Regions from separate parts of the Mesobacillus sp. LC4 genome, predicted to be linked through region 2. Evidence: riboswitches for the same ligand, from Rfam matches in the RefSeq annotation. Region 2 holds a riboswitch; the other holds the start of a gene.

Region 1 (6,768 bases), on a different contig from region 2:
AAGAGTGATGAGATAGGGTACCTTTCACCTTCCCTGCCGGATGATTTCAAGCTTGCAAAAACTGAATCAAAAGATAAAGTGTTAGAAATCACTTTAACTGATGATACGACTTTGAACGAAAGTTTCCTGCCACATCTCGAGGCCATCTTGATGACAGCGAGCGAGTTCGAATATACAGGTGTTAAATTCACAAATGCCAACATTGACCAGATTGGACCTTTCAATATGAACGAAGTCCTCTCGCTGCCACTCGCTCCGAACAAGAAAAACATTGACTAAAAGAAAGGCCATCTGGTCTTTCTTTTTTTTGCTTAAGCACTTCAAAACGCTAGCACATAAACAAATTTTCCTTCTTTTGCATAAAAAAGCAGTTTCCCACCAATTATAACGAATGTGCTTTTTTTAGCTGCTTCTTTTCCACTATCCAGTTCTATTTTTGTACAGGCTGTCATAGGGATGGAAAGGGAGCAAAAAGTTAAGGAGGAAGAAAATGCAGGATTACATAAAGCGTTTACTCATTGCCGGGATCATGGCACTTTGTATCAGTTTGCTATTTCTTGGCGGAAAGCACTCTCAAGCGGAAATGCTCGATTTAACAGAATTAACTTCAGATTGGGTATGGCCTGCTGATGGAGTTATAACAGACTTATATGGAACCCGTCATGGCCATCATAAGGGAATTGACATTGCTGGTGAGTTCAAGACACCTATACATAGTGTTGATAAAGGGATAGTAACAAAATCATATTTTTCTGGTTCCTATGGACATGTTGTGTTTATCAAGCATGATAACAACCTTGAAACTGTATACGCCCATTTGAATAAAAGAAACGTAAAAGAAGGACAGGTCGTCATGCAAGGTGATGTAATCGGATTAATGGGAAATACAGGCGATTCCTCTGGGGTTCATCTCCATTTTGAGATTCATAAAGATAATTGGACCTATGAAAAGGAAAATGCGATCGATCCTGTATTGGCACTAGGTGAAGCTGTAGTGGGACAGCCTATTTTAGCTATGGAGAAAAAAGGAAGTGAAGTGACGTTGGAGACAGTCGCCAAGCTTCGATTGATGGATAATATCGATATTAGTAATAAAGGTGAAAGCATACATCCTGACGATGAAAATAAAAATGTAGAGACGTCACTTGCAGTTGAGCAGCGCTCTTCAGAAAAGCACACCGTCCAAAAAGGGGAGACTCTTTGGTCAATCGCAGGGAAATATGACACCACAGTAGAGACCATTAAAAAAGAAAATAATATCAGCAGTAACCATATCTCAGTGGGTGACATTTTAACAATTAAGAGTTCATCTAAAAAGAGCTATGTCGTTTCTTCAGGGGATACTCTCATCTCAATAGCAAGAAAGACAAACACGTCTGTGGAAAAATTAAAGGCTCTGAACAATTTGACATCTGACACCATACAGCCACAGCAAATCTTAATTACTGAATAATCTCCCCTTGTACCATGCTGATTTATGAAAGTATAATAGGTAAAAGAGTGCAAAGGGGATGGATACTATGCTGACGGATTACCACAACCATCTTGAGAGAGGCACATTGACACTGGACTACATGAAGAAGTTCACTGATACAGCTCGTAACAAAGGGATCCAGCATTTCGGGATTTCTGAGCATGCTTATCATTTCTATCAGACTGCGGATATTTTACGCAATAGCTGGGTGGATGAACGCAGATTTTATGATATGGCTGATTACGTTCACCTTTTTGAGGAAGCCTGGAAAAATGAAATCGACGTAAAAATGTCAATCGAAATGGACTACACTCCTGGCAAGCATAAGGAGATGGAACAGTTCATTCAAAGCTATGATTTTGATTATGTTATTGGGTCGATCCATTGGATTGGTGATTTTGGAATCGACCTTGCGGAGTATCGCAAGGAATGGGACAGAAGAGATGTTTACGAAGTCTATAGAAGTTATTTTGATCAGGTAGTAACGTTGGCTCAATCCAATTTGTTTGATATCATCGGTCATATTGACCTTGTGAAAATTTTTAAGTATGTACCTGAAGATGAGAGCTTCCTCATGGAACAGTATGACCGCGCGACCTCAGCGTTGGCACAATCCAAGACCTGTGTGGAAATCAGCACGGCGGGATTAAGAAAGCCTACCCAGACTCTGTATCCGGATAAAAGGCTATTGCAGATGTGTTTTGATAAGAAAATACCGATCGTCTTGTCTTCAGATGCCCATGTACCAGAGCATGTCGGTGCTGATTTCGATCAGGCTCTTGAACTTGCAAGGGAAGTTGGCTATAAGGAAATCATGACGTTTTCCAAAGGTGAGCGAAAATCCTATCCTTTGGGATAAGATAGGGAATATCCTTGTGATGCAGGAAACGCATCACAAAAAAATACAGGCCCCAATAAGTGGAGGCCTGTTTGCCGTGTTTATAGAACGATACTATTGATTGTGACAATGTCCTGCAAGGATTCAAGCTTGCCGATCATATCTGTTGAAAGGGGCTTATCAAACGAGAGAACCATGATGGCTTCGCCGCCGGCCTCTTTTCTGCCAACCTGCATGGTCGCGATGTTCACGCCATGGTCACCCAGCACCTTTCCAACATGCCCGATTACACCAGGTCGGTCCATATGCTGGATATACAAAAGGTTTCCTGACGGATGGAAATCGATATTAAAGCCGTCGAGATTGACAATCCTTGGCCCGTAATGGTCAATGTAAGTTCCTCTCACTGTAAAAGATTCGTCATCCCCTCGTGCGGTAACTGTTATCGTATTTGCGTAACCATAGGAGTTTCCGGTCACTTTTTCACCGACCATAATTCCTCGTTCTTTTGCAATGTGGATGGCGTTCACTTCGTTGACTTTCATATCAATGCGGTTTTCAAAGAATCCTGCAAGCAGGGCCTTTGTTAAAAAAGATGTTTCGAGTTCCGCCGCAGTTCCTGAATACGTGGCTGTAAGCTCATTGATTCCTTTGTTATGGCATTCAGAAACAATCTTCCCCATTTCTTTGGCTAGCTGGTGATAAGGCTGGATTTTTTCATATATTTCTTTAGACATAGCCGGAAGATTGATCGAGTTGGCAACAGGGTTATTTTTAAAAAATGTTCTGATTTCGCTTGCGACCTGGGTGGCCACATTCAGCTGTGCTTCTTTTGTTGAGGCTCCTAGGTGTGGGGTGGCAATAACTGAATCAAACTTAAGTAAAGGGTGGTTCTCTGGGGGTTCAACTTCAAATACATCCAGTGCAGCACCGGCAACATGACCGTTTTCAATGTAATGGGCGAGTGCCATCTCGTCAATTATTCCTCCTCTTGCACAATTCAGGAGATAGACACCTTTCTTTGTTTGGCTCAAAGTCTTTTCGTTAAGAAGTCCTTTCGTTTCCTTCGTTAAAGGTGTGTGAACCGAAATGATATCTGTTTCGGCAAGGACCTCATCGAAAGACGATAATTGAACGCCCAAAACTGCTGCGCGCTCCTTTGTCAGGAACGGGTCAAATACCTTTACCGACATCCCGAAAGCCTTGGCTCTTTTTGCAAGCTCGGAACCAATCCTTCCCAAACCGATAATTCCTAATATTTTTCCGTACAGTTCATTCCCAATAAACTTATTTCTCTTCCATTCGCCATTTTTTACAGTAGCGTGTGCCTGCGGAATGTTTCTCATTAATGCTGACATCATCGCAAAAGTATGTTCTGCGGTAGAAATGGTGTTTCCATCCGGAGCATTGACGACGACAATTCCTCTTTTTGTCGCCTCGGCGATATCGATATTATCTACCCCCACACCTGCACGGCCGACGATTTTTAGTGAAGGCATCAGATCGAGCAGTTCCTGGGTGACTTTTGTTGCGCTTCTGACAAGAAGGGCGTCAACCTTTTGTAAATCGATAATTCCTGAATCTACACCCCCGATATGTACCTGGATCCCATCCTGTTCTAATAAGGGCCGTAAACCTTCTTCCTTAATTGAATCTGCCGCTAGAACGTGAAACATCCTTTACCCACTCCTTTTAGTAAAACAAAGTGTTAATTTTCTGATTATTTTACAAAACGAATATTCTTTTGTCAAACTGCGGGATTGTTCATAAATACAATGCAAGCGCTCTCAAAAATAACTAATTTATTATAAATATATTCTGTTATTCCGAATTTAGCAGAAGTTAATTATAAATAATGTGGGCAATCAAGGGCAGGTTGGCTTCTTTACAGAACGGTCAAAAAATCTTCACAAGCATACACCTTCACAAATGATTTTTTTTTCAGTATAATAAACCTGTTAAATAAATATGGTCTATCTTCGGGGCAGGGTGAAATTCCCGATCGGCGGTAATGAGATCAATTCTCTAAGCCCGCGAGCCTGCAAGGGCAGGATTTGGTGCGATTCCAAAGCCGACAGTATAGTCTGGATGGGAGAAGATGGAGGTTCTGCAGACGGTCAAAAAATGCAGGTTTTGATCGTTTATTAAGCATGCCTTTCACAAGTCTCCCTCAAGTTCAGAAAACTTGGGGGTTTTATTTGTTATGGGTATGTGATTGCCGAATCTTTCTTCTTTATGTGAGATGGATCTCTATAAGGAGAGAGTAAAAATGAAAAAATTTAGTGTCAAAGCAATGGTTTCGATTGGAATGCTTAGCAGTATCTCTTATGTATTGATGCTGTTGAATTTTCCGCTGCCGCCATTTCCAAAATTCTTAATGGTCGACTTCAGCGATCTTCCTGCATTGATAGCTGCGTTGATTTTTGGTCCGGCAGCCGGTATTTTAGTAGAATTCTTGAAGAATACGCTTGATTATTTTATGACGGGCAGTGATACGGGTGTTCCCGTAGGCCATGTTGCCAACTTTGTAGCAGGGGTTTTATTCATCCTGCCAACCTACTATATTTATCAGCGTATGAAATCAAATAAAGGAATGACGTTTGCTCTCGTGGCTGGGACAACAAGTATGGCCATCCTGATGAGTGTGCTTAACTACTACGTGTTCCTTCCTGCCTACACATTGTTCTTGAATATGCCAGCCATGTCTGGCCCAGAAGCCAAGGCGATGATCGTTGCAGGGATTTTACCATTTAACTTTTTAAAAGGCATATTGATGTCTGTCATTTTCATGCTGATGTTCACAAGAATGAAAACATGGATCGAGAGACAGCAAACATTTAAAAATGCATAAACTTAAATAGATTGATAATCAAAAAGCAACGGCCTGCACCGTTGCTTTTTGATTTATAATAGGACTGAATAAAGATCGCTTTAGCACTTGTAATTACCCAATTGCGGTCTTTGGGAAAGCAATAAGGAGTATAAAAAACAAAAAATTCCCGCTTGTAAGCGGGAATTATGTATTTACTTATTCGAACTTAGTAGCATCTCCGTTGAAAGGCTCATCAGCAACTTTGATTGAGTCTGTTGGGCAGCCTTCGAATGCATCCATCATATCGTCAATTAATACATCAGGAATCTCAACGATCCCTTCGTTTTCATCAAGTGTTACGAATGCAATGCCTTCATCGTCGTAGTCGTAGATATCTGGAGCAGCTGCACCGCAAGCTCCGCATGCAATACAAGTTTCTTTGTCAACAATTGTGTACTTAGCCATGATATAATTCCTCCCAAGTGTTTAACAATAATATGCTGTTTCCACCGAATTAGTGAAAACGTATTCCTCATACCTATTGTAAAACTGTATCGCAAACATTTCAATAAAAAAAGTATTGAGAATGCTTATCACACAAGGCATTGAGTGATTTTTTCGTTGAAAATAAAACATTTTACAAGATATTTTCATGTTAAAATAAGGGTATATTATTTTTCTGCTATAGTGGGCAACGAATATTATGTTGCCCTTTGCTTAATTTTTCATTCAAGGGTGATTTTATGGGGATAACCTATTTGGAAACAGTTGTTTTGTCTATTTTGAATAAAATCAATGGCGAAAGAACTATATATTCATTATTTCACCTTCTTCAGGGCAAACGTTCCTCGCAGACGATTCAAGATGCTCATTTGTATAAAATCACCCCATATTTTCATACATATCCAACAGTTACCCGTACTGCACTCGAAAAAATGATTGATAGGCTGCAGCAAAGGGGGCTGGTGGAGGAAATTGCAGAAACAAAGGTCATTTTAACTGAAAAGGGAAAGCGTGAGCTGGAACAAAAATTAGGTGATTATAACCTTCCAGAACATTTGAATGGCTGGAAATACCACCAGGTAACGGATAGTTTTTGGGAAAGATTGACGCTGCTGATTCAGGTGAGTTCAAACCTGATTCATCATGAACGATCCTTTATCCCGGTAAGGAATAAGCGAGAAACCCATATTTGGGTTAAACAATACATTAGACAGCAAAATGAAGATCGCTTCAAGCTTGCAGAAAGGCTTTATGGAGAGCTTATATCTGCTCTTGATAATGAAAAGGCGAGGCCGGAATTAGTTGTTTTAAGGCTGACAGGTTTCAAAAAAATTGGATTGACGACCATGCAGGCTTCTGAAGAGACTGGCCTGGAACCGGCACACTATCATTTCGAATTCTTGAATTGCCTGCATGCATTGTTTGATAAGGTGGTAGGAAACGAACATACCTATCCGTTATTAAGTGGAATGATCAAGAAAGCGGAACGAAGCGTGCCTTTGACGATATCTACTGACAAGACGTATAGATTGATGCAAAGGGGTTACACCTTGGAAGAGGTTGCAGCTGTCCGGAACCTTAAACAAAGCACGATAGAAGACCATGTTGTGGAAATAGCCCTCTCGATCAAGGAATTCAATA
Region 2 (6,768 bases):
CACAAATCAATCCCCTGCCATGCGTCGCCATGAAATTGATGACATCAGGTGTCGCCTTTTCTGCCAAAGCGATGAAATCTCCTTCATTCTCACGGTCTTCATCGTCACAAACAATGACTACATTTCCCTGCATGAGTTCATATATAGCCTCTTCAATTGGATCAAACATTTACATCACCCTCACATAAACCCGTTATCTTCTAAGAACTGGGCTGTAATATTGTTGCCTCGTTTTGGTTCTGACGGATACTGGTTGCTCAAAAAGTGCCCCACATACTTGCCAATCATGTCACATTCGATGTTGACGATATCTCCTGTATCCTTGAATCCTAGTACCGTATCTTTTAATGTGAGCGGTATAAGCGATAGAGTCAAACTGTCTTCTGATACTCCGAAAACAGTCAGGCTCGTCCCGTCTACTGCGACAGAGCCTTTCATGATGACATATTTCAGCAATTCAGGGTCCACTTGAATTTCATAGTAAACCGCGTTCTCTATTTGCTTTTTCCCTTTGATGGTGCCAACTCCATCCACATGGCCGGCGACAAAGTGTCCGCCGAACCGGCCGCCCGCTGCCATCGCTCTTTCCAGGTTCACCTTTGAACCCCTTTTAACACTTTTTAAACTGGATGCTTTGACCGTTTCCGGCATGACATCGACGGTAAACCTGTTTTCGGTAAAGGAGGTGACAGTCAGGCAGACTCCGTTTACGGCTATACTGTCTCCAAGGTGGACATCTGTCAGCACTTTTTTCGCTTCAATTGTCAGGACAAAAGACTCGCCGCTATGCTGAATATTGGCGACGGTCCCGATTTCTTCTATAATCCCCGTAAACATATATTCCTCCTTCTACTCCGGCTCAGCGATAATCCGTATATCCTGGCCAATTTGTTTTACTTCTATGATTCTTAAAGGAATTGTATCCTCAAGCCTGGCAATACCTTCGCCTCCGTATGCAGCTGGAGCATTTTTCCCGCCCAGCAGTTTTGGAGCGATATAAGTGACTACTTGCTGGAAGGCCTTCTCTTTTAAAAAACTGCCATGAACCTCGGCCCCGCCTTCTACATAGACAGAAGTGATGCTCCTCTCTCCCAGTTTCTTCAACATATCCACTATTCCAAATTTCGTCGTTTCCAGCTTGATGATTTCAATGCCCCGTTCTGAAAATTGCCTTACTCTTTCAGGCTCGACGTCTGCCCCAGTCACAATGATGGTATCAGCAGCCTGGTCATTGACAATTCTAGATTCCAAAGGTGTTCTGAGGGTGCTATCCAAAATCACGCGGATGGGGTTTTTCCCTCCGGAATCAAGTCTTGTCGTCAGGCTGGGATTATCTTTAATGACGGTGTTGACACCCACCAGAATGGCATCATGTGCGTGGCGGAAATGATGGACATCCTTTCTTGCTTCTTCCCCGGTGATCCATTTACTCTCCCCTTTCACCGTGGCGATTTTACCGTCCAGGCTGGTGGCGGATTTCAATGTTACATAGGGTAGGCCAGTGCTTATGTAATGAAAAAACACTTTATTCAACGCTTTTGCTTCTTCCTCCATTAGGCCAACTTCAACCTCAATGCCAGCGTCCCGCATCTTCTTGATTCCTGCTCCACCGACAAGAGGATTCGGATCAAACGAAGCGACAAACACTTTCTTGATGCCCGACTCAATGACCAGGTTCGAGCATGGCGGTGTCTTTCCAAAATGACTGCACGGCTCGAGGGTAACGTATAAAGTGGCACCATCAGCCTTTCCGTCTGCCATTTTTATCGCATGAACCTCAGCGTGCGGCTCTCCCGCCTTCAAATGGGCACCCATCCCAATGATCTGTCCGTCTTTTACAAGAACGGCGCCAACTCGCGGGTTCGGGGAAGTTTGGCCCTCTGTCGCCCTCGCAAGATTGACGGCTAATGCCATATAGTCCTGATCGTTCACCTAGCTTCCTCCTTCCTTTTTAAAAATAATTCACGAAAATAAAAGGACCCCGAAACAAAATTGCTTCGGGGTCCTAAAAAAGGTTATGCCAAAATAGAGGGTTAAAAAAGGGCATACTGGTCCCATTCTCTTAATCCTCGTTTTTTTCCTTCTCCCATCCAGACTTTAACTGTCGGCCCTGGAGTTTCACCAGATCCACCGTTTAACAAATGTTAACCGGGTCACGGACTAAGAAGCATCGCTTCATCACCGCCGGTTGGGAATTTCACCCGACCCCGAAGGAATATATAAGTTAGTGTCATTATACAGAACATTATGTTTAATGAAAAACAAAACAGCTTTTTATTTTTTCATCAGCTTCTCAATCGTAGTCAATAGTTCATCCACTACTTCATTGTCGCCTTCCTGGATTCGTTCAACAATGCAGGATTTCATATGGCCTTCGAGGAGGAGTTTCGCCACGCTGTTCAAAGCTGCCTGCGTCGCGGAAATTTGCGTGATCACATCATCGCAGTATGTATCTCTCTCTATCAGGCCTTTGATGCCGCGAATTTGTCCTTCTATCCGATTCAATCTCGTCACGAGATTCTTTTTCGTTTTTTCAGAGTGATGGCTCTTTCTTTCTGACGAGCAACAGCTGTCGCCACATTCAGATCCGTTCACTTCGGGCTCTAATACGTCCATCTAAAAACCCCCTTTTATCTTATAAACTTATTTTATCATACCCCCTGATAGTACCTAACATAAAACCTATTTATTCTCGAAAAAACAAAAATACACCCCGCGGGCCAGGGTGTAGGAAGTGACATTTTAAATATTTTCTCTCCTTGATTGTGAAATCAATAGGAGCTCTCTCGAAATCCCTGCCGCAAACAGGCTTCCTGCAAGAAGCGCCAATGTTCCGTACAGAGGGTCGTTTACCTTCGAAAAAATCAGTTGGGCATAGAAGTAAAATCCTGCTCCGATGGCTAGAATGAGTAAGGTATTCCAAAAATATCGGTACATTTTTTTCCCTCCTGAACCTTATATTATTTAAAACATTATCATAGACTCTATTAATTGGTAATTGGGAAATTTCCTGTCGAATACAGTTGATAAATGAAAGGAATGAACAAGAAATTGAAACAAAAAACTACAATAATTACACTGTTCCCGCTTGTTCTCATCTTAGCCATCATTCCATTTTTTCATACAGAGGAACCACCTGCCAAAGCTGTCGAGCCTGCTGGGGAGCTCTCAGCAGAAATAAGGGAACTGTTAGAAGATGAGCCCATTCTTGATGGAGCGTTGGCGGGGATCAGCATCCGGTCTGCAAATGATGGAAAGCTCTTGTATGAGCATAATGCAGACACTCGAATGCAGCCTGCTTCCGTGCTGAAAATGTTCACGGCTGCTGCGGCGCTTTCCGTTTTAGGAGAAGATTATCGGTTTACAACAGAGGTTTTGTCCGATGGAACTCTTGATGGCGGAACGCTTGAGGGAAACCTTTATCTAAAAGGTATGGGTGACCCGACCATGCTCCCTGCCGACTTTGATGCAATGGCAAAAGAACTCAAGGATAGGGGAATCAAGGAGGTTACTGGTGATATAGTAGCTGATGACAGCTGGTTTGATGATATCCGTTATTCAGAAGATCTGACCTGGAATGACGAGCATCAATATTATGGCGCACAGGTTTCCGCCCTTACCGCTTCGCCCAACCAGGATTTTGATGCAGGAACTGTCATTGTCAATATTTTACCAGGCAAAAAAGGAAAAGAAGCGGTGATTTCGCTTGAACCCGAGACGGATTATGTCACAATCATAAATGAATCAGTGACAGTGAATCCGGAAGGAAAACAGGATATCCATATTGAACGTGAACATGGCACGAACATAATCAGGATAACAGGATCCATTCCTGCTGATTCAAACAAGTTGCGGGAATGGATCGCTGTCTGGGAGCCTTCCTTGTATGCAGGAAGTATTTTTAAAAAGTCACTAGAAGAACAAGGGATAAAAGTAGTTGGGAAAATTAGAACGGGGTATGCCACCGAAACCATGGCAAGGATGATTTCTCATAAATCGATGCCGCTTACGGAACTGCTGTTACCCTTTATGAAACTAAGCAATAACGGCCATGCGGAAGTGCTGGTTAAGGAAATGGGCAAGGTCGTTCATGGTGAAGGCAGCTGGGAAAAAGGGATTGAAGTTATGGACGCTGTCCTTAGCGATATGGGCATTGACACCAGCCGGCTTGTATTGCGGGACGGATCTGGAATCTCTCACGCAAACCTTATACCAGCGAATGAAGTTAGTAAACTGCTATATCTAGTACAAAAAGAGGAATGGTTTCCAGCATTCCATCGTGCCCTTCCAGTAGCCGGATCGAAAGACAGGATGGTGGGCGGAACGATGCGAAACAGGCTGAAAGAAGAGCAACTGAAAGATCGTGTGGCCGCTAAAACAGGCACACTGACAGGCGTAAGCACCCTGGCAGGCTACGTAAAAACAAGCAACGAGGAAACGCTTATTTTTTCCATTATGCTGAATAACCTGCTGGACGACCGAGAAAGCAGGAAGGTAGAGGATGATATTGTTAGGATACTTGCAAGATAACAATTAGAAAAATTACGGTAAGCTCACTGTTTGCATATGGAACGGAACCCAATTAGGTGCCGTACCCTTATGTTGCCGGTTTGGACTTCATGAGGATACGATTGGGCTTGTATCGTTCCCTTATGTTGCCGGTTTGGACTTCATAAGGGTACGATTGGGCTTGTATCGTTCCCTTATGTTGCCGGTTTGGACTTCATAAGGGTACGATTGGGCTTGTATCGTTCCCTTATGTTGCCGGTTTGGACTTCATAAGGGTACGATTAGGCTTGTATCGTTCCCTTATGTAACAGGATTGGACTTCATAAGGGTACGATTGGACTTGTACCGTACCCTTATGTTGCCGGTTTGGACTTCATAAGGGTACTATTGGTTGTATCGGGTCCTATTAGCGATACTCCTTTATTCACCTTTAGTTATATAGTGAGTGGCACGGCCAGAGCCGATCAATGTAAAGTTTTCTAGAAGAGTGTTTCTAATGGGCTTTTTCGTTTTGATAGAACTGCACCATTCATGGACCTTATTGACTGTTAACGCTTCTCCCGGAAAAAGCAACTGGAGCTCTCTAACACTTCTCAATACGGCTAATTGGATGTTTTCCCGTTTCCCGCAACTAGTGCATATTAATGTTTTTCTGGTAACGATAGTGTTCACAGTATGACAATGGGAACATGCTATCCCCTTCTTCAAACTTTCGTAACTATATTCAGGGAGCCTTTTATACGGTGAATCCACGGTGTGCAGGGAAAGCAGCCGCTCTGCTAGGTTATTGTGGGTATTCTTTATTGGGGCAGTTTGTTTTTGCAAGTTTTTCTGTAGTCTTGGAATCTGGTTCGGAAAGACAATTGGTAAATTACGTGGGGCTTGATAGAGGTAAAAGTTTGGGTTCACGAAGACTAAAGTTGATTCGATATTCATATTGAAGCCAAGGTCCCGTACCAACCTTCGAAGCAGAGATTCTGCTCTTTCCATCTGTTGCAGAGGATTCTTGATTTCTGTTCCACTATTGGTATACCACCGGTCACCTTCAATAAAATAATCACCTTCGAAATACTTCACTTCGAACAAATGAATGATTTTGGAGATGAATAGGGAATCGATTTGAAATTTCGTATTACCATATTCAAGGAGCAGGTCATTAATAACTAGGAAACCATTTGCAACCTCCTCCATCCAGCGATCAAAGATCACTTCTCCTTCAAATCCTTTTTCAAGGTATACATAGTTACTGTATTCTTTCGTAGACAGGTTCATTCGAGCATTCAGCATTCGCAGAATTTGCAGTTCCAGAGATTCAACACGCGATTTTACTATCAAAAAACATTCCTCCATTCAATATGTATTGCAATTAAATAGTATGTTTTTTTCGAATACTTAACAAGCTTTTTATTTACCCTTGTTGGTATATCAGAATACAAAACATCCCCAATTGAGAAAAAGCCGTGCAGATTGAGAATCCGCACGGCTTTTCAGGTTCATTTTCAAATGATAAACTATCAATTTTTGATGATACTTTGCTAATCTATGATGATCGATAGTGAAAGTTACTTCGCAAATCTATGGTTTCCTATTGTCACAGTAACTTCCCTTGAGAATACCCACTTGCTCACTGCAGTCTTAGGATTAAAGAAGAATAATGAACCTTTTCCCTGGCCTCTGAAAGCGAGGGCTTCTTTAACGGCCTTCTTGGACTCTGCATCTGCGGGCTTATTAATTGCGCCATTTTTTACAGGAGTGAAAGCATAGTAGCCGTTTGACTTCTGATAAACTACTCCCTTTACTGTGTTTGGGAATTCCGAACTTGCTACTCTATTCAAGACAACAGTTGCTACTGCTACTTTCCCTGCATATGGCTCACCTTTTGCTTCAGCGTGGACCAGTCTTGCAAGCAAGTCCTGATCTGCCGCAGACACGGCTGCAGCCGGGATGGTCAACTTTTGTCCTGGATATAGTAGATTGCTAGTTCTATTATTCACTTTCTTCAATTCTGTCAATGACACACCATATTTGCTGGCGATCCCCCACATTGTATCTCCTGTTTTCACCTGGTAAGTTGCCGCTTCCGCAGCTGCGCCCATTGAAAATAACGATAGGGATACCATTGCTGTTAGCGCTGCCAATGTTTTTTTCATTTTTCTCATTTTCCATACCTCCCAGTAATGCTGTCTCTTTTTCTACTAATAAGGCTAGCAGTTGTAACATAGTTATTCATGGCCCAATAAGTACCATTATGGAGAAAAG

Evidence for each region. A riboswitch is a leader RNA that binds a small molecule or an ion and turns the genes downstream of it on or off. The one in region 2 is predicted to bind FMN.
Region 1: it holds a riboswitch for FMN, as region 2 does, so the genes downstream of both, AB5I83_RS02320 (ECF transporter S component) here and ribD (bifunctional diaminohydroxyphosphoribosylaminopyrimidine deaminase/5-amino-6-(5-phosphoribosylamino)uracil reductase RibD) in region 2, are expected to answer to the same signal.

What each region holds. Positions count from the first base shown of each region.
Region 1 is NZ_JBGCUB010000001.1:455,277-462,044, forward strand. Features, by position in the region: gene AB5I83_RS02300 (hypothetical protein) at 1-279, shown strand, start outside; gene AB5I83_RS02305 (peptidoglycan DD-metalloendopeptidase family protein) at 491-1,453, shown strand; gene AB5I83_RS02310 (histidinol-phosphatase) at 1,521-2,333, shown strand; gene serA (phosphoglycerate dehydrogenase) at 2,414-3,988, opposite strand; FMN riboswitch at 4,284-4,416, shown strand; gene AB5I83_RS02320 (ECF transporter S component) at 4,582-5,163, shown strand; gene AB5I83_RS02325 (ferredoxin) at 5,341-5,589, opposite strand; gene AB5I83_RS02330 (helix-turn-helix domain-containing protein) at 5,883-6,768, shown strand, end outside.
Region 2 is NZ_JBGCUB010000009.1:61,944-68,711, forward strand. Features, by position in the region: gene AB5I83_RS20855 (bifunctional 3,4-dihydroxy-2-butanone-4-phosphate synthase/GTP cyclohydrolase II) at 1-169, opposite strand, end outside; gene ribE (riboflavin synthase) at 181-837, opposite strand; gene ribD (bifunctional diaminohydroxyphosphoribosylaminopyrimidine deaminase/5-amino-6-(5-phosphoribosylamino)uracil reductase RibD) at 850-1,932, opposite strand; FMN riboswitch at 2,075-2,219, opposite strand; gene AB5I83_RS20870 (metal-sensitive transcriptional regulator) at 2,275-2,616, opposite strand; gene AB5I83_RS20875 (hypothetical protein) at 2,743-2,937, opposite strand; gene dacB (D-alanyl-D-alanine carboxypeptidase/D-alanyl-D-alanine endopeptidase) at 3,040-4,530, shown strand; gene AB5I83_RS20885 (nuclease-related domain-containing protein) at 4,930-5,844, opposite strand; gene AB5I83_RS20890 (cell wall hydrolase) at 6,072-6,659, opposite strand.